3 regions of the Nocardia sp. NPDC049190 genome follow, and region 3 is predicted to be linked to each of the others. Evidence: riboswitches for the same ligand, from Rfam matches in the RefSeq annotation. Region 3 holds a riboswitch; each other region holds the start of a gene.

Region 1 (2,261 bases), on a different contig from region 3:
GTCGCCGGGGGACAGGCCGAGGAGATCGACCACACGCTCGCTGCCGTGCGCTATGTCACGCAACCGCCAGCGGCCGGGGTTGTCATCGCGCAGTGCCACGAACCCGTGGGCGGCGGCGAGCACGACCTCGGCCACGTCGGCGGCGTGGATCCGGATGCCGCTGTCCTCGCCGGCCAACAGCAGCGCGAACTCGTCCGCGCCGAGGGCATGCGCACCGATATCGGCGCCGAGTCCGCTGACATCACCACGGCCGTCATCGAGGGTGAACAGCGCCCGGCCGGGTAGATCGGCGAGGCGAGGCGCGGCCATCAGCTCGGTGTCCAGCGTGCGAACCAGTCCGTGCACGTCCGCCACGCCACCGATTCGTCCGGACAGTGGCGACGCGATGATGTTGCGCACCCGCTCGTGCGTGCGGCTGGGCAGTAGACCGACGCTCTCCAGTCGCGCCCACAGCGCCTCGGCATCGCCTATCCGGCGCAGTTGGACGTTGCCCCGTGAGGTGAGCTCGATGTTCCCATCGCCGAGGTCGTGCGCGGCCTCGGCGAGGACCTGCCATTGCGCGGGCTCCACTCGCCCCCCGGGCACCCGAATCCGCGCCAATGGCCCATCGGCCGCCTCATGTAACCGGAGCACGCCGGGACAGGAATCGGCAGCAGGTCGTGTCATAACTTCCTCAGCCTACGTGCCCCTGGGCCGGCCCTGGCCACGGCGACCGGCGAGTTCCCCACGATCCGGACGCCGAGTTGTCGACGTCGGGCTGGTTCGCGGGCTGTCGCGGAGCAGGCCGTTACCGATTTCGTGTCGAACCGGGATGGCCGACCTGGCTGAGGGAGGTGGCGCCGCGCTGCGATCGCCTGCGCAGGGGTGGCCGGCTTCGGCCCTACCCACCCCACGAGCTGTGTGCAGATCATCGACGACTTGCCGGCCGACCGGAATCGCGCGGTATGGCGGATACGCAGTCCGACTCGCCTGCGTATCCAGGTAGCATCGGCGTGCTCGGCGGACCACGAGGAAACCGGTGGGAATCCGGTGCGGTCGCGCCACTGTAGACAGCCAGACCCTCCCGGCGAGCAGCGAACCCCCGATGGGCGCGTCACCCAAGGAAGGCTGCCACCTGTGATTCTGCTGCTGTCCACGTCCGACACCGATCTGCTGAGCGCCCGCGCCAGCGGTGCCGACTACCGATGGGGTAACCCCGCTCGTCTGCTGGTCGACGACTTGCCGGAGGTGCTCGCCGGCGCCGATCTGGTGGTCGTGCGAATCCTCGGCGGCAAGCGGGCGTGGGAAGACGGGCTGTCGGCAGTGCGCGCCAGCGGCGTACCGCTGATCGCGCTCGGTGGCGAGATCGCCCCGGACGCCGAGTTGATGGAGTGCTCAACCGTGCCGGGGGGCGTCGCGGCCGACGCGCACAACTACCTCGCTGCGGGTGGCCCGGCGAATCTGCGTCAGTTGCACAACTTCCTCTCCGACACCGTACTGCTCACCGGATACGGGTTCGAGCAGCCGGTCCACCTGCCGAGCTGGGGCGCGCTGGATCGGCCCGTGGCGCCGGTCGAGGGTCCGACGGTCGCGGTGATCTATTACCGTGCACAGCACCTCGCGGGCAATACCGCGTACATCGATGCGCTGTGCACCGCGATCGAACAGGCCGGCGCGCGCCCGCTGCCGCTGTACTGTGCGTCGCTGCGCACCGCCGAGCCGGAACTGCTCACCACGCTGCGACAGGCGGACGCCCTCGTGGTCACCGTGCTGGCCGCCGGCGGTACCAAACCCGCCACCGCCTCCGCGGGCGGCGAGGACGAAGCATGGGACGTCGGTGCGCTGGCCGATCTGGACGTGCCCATTCTGCAGGGTCTCTGCCTGACCAGCGGCCGGGACCAGTGGGAGGCCAATGACGACGGCCTGTCGCCGTTGGACGTCGCCACCCAGGTCGCCGTGCCGGAGTTCGACGGCCGGATCATCACCGTCCCGTTCTCGTTCAAAGAGTTCGACGCCGACGGCCTGTCCACCTATGTCCCCGACCCCGAACGCGCGGCCCGGGTCGCGGGCATCGCCACCCGCTATGCCCGGCTGCGTCACATCCCTGCCGCACGCAAGCGCGTCGCTGTCATGCTGTCGGCCTATCCGACCAAGCACGCCCGGATCGGCAACGCCGTCGGCCTGGACACCCCGGCGAGCGCGATCCGTCTACTCACCGAAATGCGTTCCGCTGGCTATGACCTCGGCGAACCCGGCGAGATTCCCGGGCTGGCCGAACGCGA
Region 2 (2,261 bases), on a different contig from region 3:
GTGAGGAGCCATGCGGAAGTGCGGAGAATCAGCGAGAGTGGCGGCCGCGCCGAGCGGGTGCAGCGGGCTGGATGACGATCAGGACGGCATCTTCCTCGCCTAGTTGGATGGCAGGCGCTGTCCGGCCTCGGCCTCGTTCGCGAGCAGTGCGACGGCGAGACCGGACGAACGCGACCAGAATGGTGTGCGGCGACGGGCTGCGCTGTCCGCGCGCAACGGTACGGACAGAACGAAAAGGTAGTGCCGGCCATAGCACCGACACTGCCTATCGCAATCCGGACGCCGATCAGCCTGTGGTAGCGACCGAGTCTCGTACCGGAGCGGCGGTGCGCGTCGCGAATTCGGTGAGGGCGGCGAAACCGAGGGCCAAGGCAGCCCATAGCGTGGCCGTCTCGGCCAGCGAGGACACCCGGAACTGCCACAGCAGAGTGGCGGGGAACTCGGCGCTCACCTCGTTGACGCCGGGCAGCAGGATGTAGCCGAGCGTCGTCACCGAGACCAAGCCGACGACGCCCCCGATCAGCCGCACCGTGAACAGTTGTCCGCGCAACACCTTGAATACGGACACCGCAACGGCGACGGCCACGATGCCGAGCAGCACCGCCGCCACCCAGAGCAGGGTCCGTTCGTTGATGGTCTCCGGATCACCCACGGCGGGTGGGTTGGCCGGGTATTTGAAGAACGGCACGGCGACGATCGCGAGCCAACCGCCGGCGCCGAGCGCCAGGGCGAGATTCGGCCCGGGCAGCGTGGTGTAGCGCCGCGCGACATGCGCGACCGAGGCGTAGATGGCGCCTAGGGCGAGGCCTGCCAACCCGAGTGCGAGGAATTGCCCCGCCTTTTGCCCGGTGCGGCTCACCAACGGCGCTTCGTCGTCACCGTGCGAATGCACGCCTGCGTCACCGTGCGAATGCACGCCTGCGTCACCGTGCGAATGCACGCCTGCGTCACCGTGCGAATGCACGCCTGACGGTTCGGAATCCGCGCTGTGCGCGTGTTCGCCCGCGGAGTGGGCTTCTTCGATGGCGATCGCGGCGTCGACCTTGGGCTCGCCGACGAAATAACCTACCGTCGCGGCCAACAGCCCGGCGATCAGGCCGGCGAGTAGACCGCGCACCAGCAGGGACGTGAGTGAACCGGTCAGTGGCACGGAAGCCCCAGCAGGTGGCGTCCGTCATGCATCAGTTCATGCAGGTACATCCCGCCGCGCGAGATGGCGCCCTGATCGAAACCGACCAGGTACAGCGTGAGCAGTGCGAGAAGAACGACACCGACCGTGACGAGCACGGTGGCCAGGGAATCGGTTGCCCGGCTGGGTGAATGCGCGATGGCCATTCGAGTCCTCCTTGGGATGCGCGTCCCATCGGGTGGTGGCGCGACGGTGCCGGTGTCTGGCTCTCCGGCGCCGGTTACCCGATGCACGGAATACAGTGGCGCGACCGCTCCGGAATCACACCGGAATTACCACATCACCATCGCGTTTGTCTCTCGAACTGTGACACCTGTGGACGTCCGACGTCAATAGGATCGGGACGCCCGTACCACGGCGTCGGGCGAGTCGCCGGGCAGAGCGCGCTGCCCGGCGGTAGGTATTCGGTGTCAGTTCGCCGGCTTCGCGGCGACGTCGAGTACGACCTCGAACTCGAGCAGCGAGGCGCCCGTCGAGACCGGCTTCTTACGCTCGCCCGCGTGCGCCTCGCGTGCGGGTCCGTCCCGCCAGGCCGCGAAGGATTCCTCCGAATCCCACTGGGTGACAACGAAGTACCGGTTTTCTCCGGCGACCGGGCGCAGCAGCTGGAACCCCAGGAAACCCGGCGAATTCTCGACCGCGTGCGCACGATGGGCGAAACGCTTCTCCAGCTCTGGGCCCGCGCCCTCGGGAATCTCGATCGCATTGATCTTCACAACAGCCATGGGATCCAAGCTAGCGGTTCGCGCCGAGTTGCCGCTCGGGGACTCGTATTGTCGAACCGATGTTGCACGACGAGGGCGGAGCAGGCGCGCCGATCCTGCTGCTGCACGGACTGATGGGCAGCGCGCGCACCTGGCGCGATCAGCTGGACTGGCTGCGCGAGTACGGGCACGTCTACACCTTCGACTCGGCAGGTCACGGCAGGCCCGCCCCCGACGAACCGACTACCGAGGCGTTCGTGGCGGATCTGGCCGCGGGCACGGTGGAGATCACGGAGCCGATGGTCCTGATCGGCCATTCGATGGGTGCGCTGCACGGCTGGGTGTTCGCCGCGACGTACCCCGAGCGG
Region 3 (2,261 bases):
ATTGCGCTCGGGTTCGCCGTGCACCAGCACGTCCAGCCCCAGCTTCTCCTGCAATGCGATGACATCCGTGATCTCGGCGCGCATCCGCCGCACGTATTCGGCCTGGTCGATCTCGCCCGTGCGCAGCGCGGCCCGCGCCAACCGGATCGCGGAGGTCTGCGGGTAGGAACCGATCGTCGTCGTGGGCAGTGCGGGCAGTCGCAGACGATCGCGCTGCAGTTCGCGGCGCAGCTCGGCGGGCGAACGGCGGATCGACTCCGGCCCGAGCCCGGCCAACCGGGCCCGCACCCGCGGATCGTTCAGCCGCGGATCGGAGTGCCGAGAGTCCAGCGCCGCACGCGCCGCGGCCAATTCGGCGTCGATCGCCTCGGTCCCTTCGCGCAGCCCGGTCGCGAGCAGACCGACCTCGGCCACCTTCTCCGCACCGAAGGCCAACCACGACCGCAGCCGCTCGTCCAGCCGGGTCTCGGCGGCCAGTGTGTAGGGCACGTGCAGCAGCGAGCACGAGCTCGAAACCGCCACGTGCGCAGCGCATCCCAACAGGGTGCCGAGGGTCGCCAGGCCGCGGTCGAGGTCGGTGCGCCACACATTGCGGCCGTCCACGATGCCGGCCACCAGCAGTTTGCCTGCCAAAGCCGGCACCGCCGCCACCGCGGAAACGTCGGTGCCAGCGGTGAAGTCGATCGCGACGCCCTCGATCTCGGTGCTGGCCAGCGCGGCGAGTGCGGCATCCGGGTGCCCGAAGTAGGTCGCGACGAGGATCGCCGGGCGATCGGTCGCCGCCGATAGTTCGGCGTAGGTGGTGTGTACCAGATCGATCTCGTCCGCGCTGAGGTCCATGACCACTACCGGCTCGTCGAGCTGTACCCACTGCGCACCCTCGGCGGCCAGCAGACGCAGCAGCTCGCGATATAGCGGGAGCAACTCGGTCAGCCGAGACGCGACGTTGCTGCCGGTCGCCTTCGCCAACTTCAGGAAGGTGATCGGCCCGACCACGACCGGCCGCGCGGGCACCCCAACGGCGACGGCCTCGCGCAGCTCCGCCAAGAGCTTCGCCGGGTGTAGCGAGAACTGGGTTTCCGGTCCGATCTCCGGCACCAGGTAGTGGTAGTTGGTGTCGAACCACTTCGTCATCTCCAGCGGTTCGACGGTGTCGGTGCCGCGCGCCGCGGCGAAGTACCGGTCCAGCGGGTCGGTGATCCCAGCGACCCGCGGTGGCAGCGCGCCGAGCAGGACAGCGGTATCGAGCACCTGGTCGTAGTAGGAGAAGGTGCCGACCGGAATCGAGTCGAGACCCGCGGCGAGCAACTCGGTGAGCTGGGCGTGCCGGAGGTCGCGTGCGACAGCGTGCAATTCGTCGGCGCCGATCCGGCCCGCCCAGTAGGCTTCGGTCGCTCGCTTGAGTTCACGGCGCGGCCCCACCCGAGGTAGCCCGAGAACTGTTGCGGTGAACGGCTTCTGATGTGAAACAGTCAACGATGTTTCTCCATTGCTGAGGTCGAAAACCATCGCCATACGGGCAGGCGGAGAACCATGCGACATGCCGGAGAAATTCCCGGCGGGGGAGCCCGACACGTCAGCGCTGGCGGTCCGCGCCCAATCCACGAGGCGGTGGCCGCCGGGTACGGCGTACCCGGCACGGCTGGCAGGTCTTCGGACTCGCTGGCACCGGCCGGATGGCCGACCTACTGGCCGTCGCTTCCCAAGTCGCGGAGCCTTCCGGCTCGTGAACTCAGTGCCTGGTGACGGCGGTCGTTCCTGCATACCGCTGCGGGACAGTCCCGGATTCCCACCGGGTTCCCTCTCACCCGCCCGGGACGTCTCCGCCCGAACGAGTTCGACTCCGTCGCGCGACGTCGGGGCTCCAACTCGTCGTGCGCCGGTGAACCAGCTGCGCCTTCAGCATAGGACGCGCCGCGCCGCTCGTGGGCGACCGGCCGGGATATCTGCTTGTCGGCGCGAGCCGGCGTCCAGAGAAATCCGCGATGTCGAATCCGGAATTTCCCGGACACCGAGATTCGATCCTCCGAACTCGTCGTTGGCACGACCTAGGGGTGTCAGCATCGATGGACGCCGCTCGGGCAGGGCGTGGACCGCTGCTCGTACCACTCGTCGGCAGGCGTGTGGCGCGTGGTGGTCCCGGGCCTTGGCTGGAGGTCGAGCGGCGCGCGATTCGCCAGAGGTGTCCTCCAGGTAACCATGACTTCGCGGTGGAAGCGGTCGGTGTGCGGAATGCCGCGAAGGGGCTTCTGTGTCGGTGC

Evidence for each region. Region 3 has a riboswitch for cobalamin ahead of metE (5-methyltetrahydropteroyltriglutamate--homocysteine S-methyltransferase). Riboswitches for the same ligand answer to the same signal wherever they lie in the genome.
Region 1: it holds a riboswitch for cobalamin, as region 3 does, so the genes downstream of both, cobN (cobaltochelatase subunit CobN) here and metE (5-methyltetrahydropteroyltriglutamate--homocysteine S-methyltransferase) in region 3, are expected to answer to the same signal.
Region 2: it holds a riboswitch for cobalamin, as region 3 does, so the genes downstream of both, AB0B25_RS14180 (CbtB-domain containing protein) here and metE (5-methyltetrahydropteroyltriglutamate--homocysteine S-methyltransferase) in region 3, are expected to answer to the same signal.

Annotation. Positions count from the first base shown of each region.
Region 1 covers NZ_JBEZDE010000010.1:107,399-109,659, forward strand. Annotated here, with positions in the region: gene AB0B25_RS11675 (precorrin-3B synthase) at 1-666, opposite strand, end outside; cobalamin riboswitch at 971-1,102, shown strand; gene cobN (cobaltochelatase subunit CobN) at 1,117-2,261, shown strand, end outside.
Region 2 covers NZ_JBEZDE010000013.1:77,142-79,402, reverse strand. Annotated here, with positions in the region: gene AB0B25_RS14185 (CbtA family protein) at 287-1,150, opposite strand; gene AB0B25_RS14180 (CbtB-domain containing protein) at 1,141-1,335, opposite strand; cobalamin riboswitch at 1,365-1,519, opposite strand; gene mhuD (mycobilin-forming heme oxygenase MhuD) at 1,600-1,914, opposite strand; gene AB0B25_RS14170 (alpha/beta fold hydrolase) at 1,974-2,261, shown strand, end outside.
Region 3 covers NZ_JBEZDE010000007.1:55,083-57,343, reverse strand. Annotated here, with positions in the region: gene metE (5-methyltetrahydropteroyltriglutamate--homocysteine S-methyltransferase) at 1-1,476, opposite strand, end outside; cobalamin riboswitch at 1,646-1,819, opposite strand.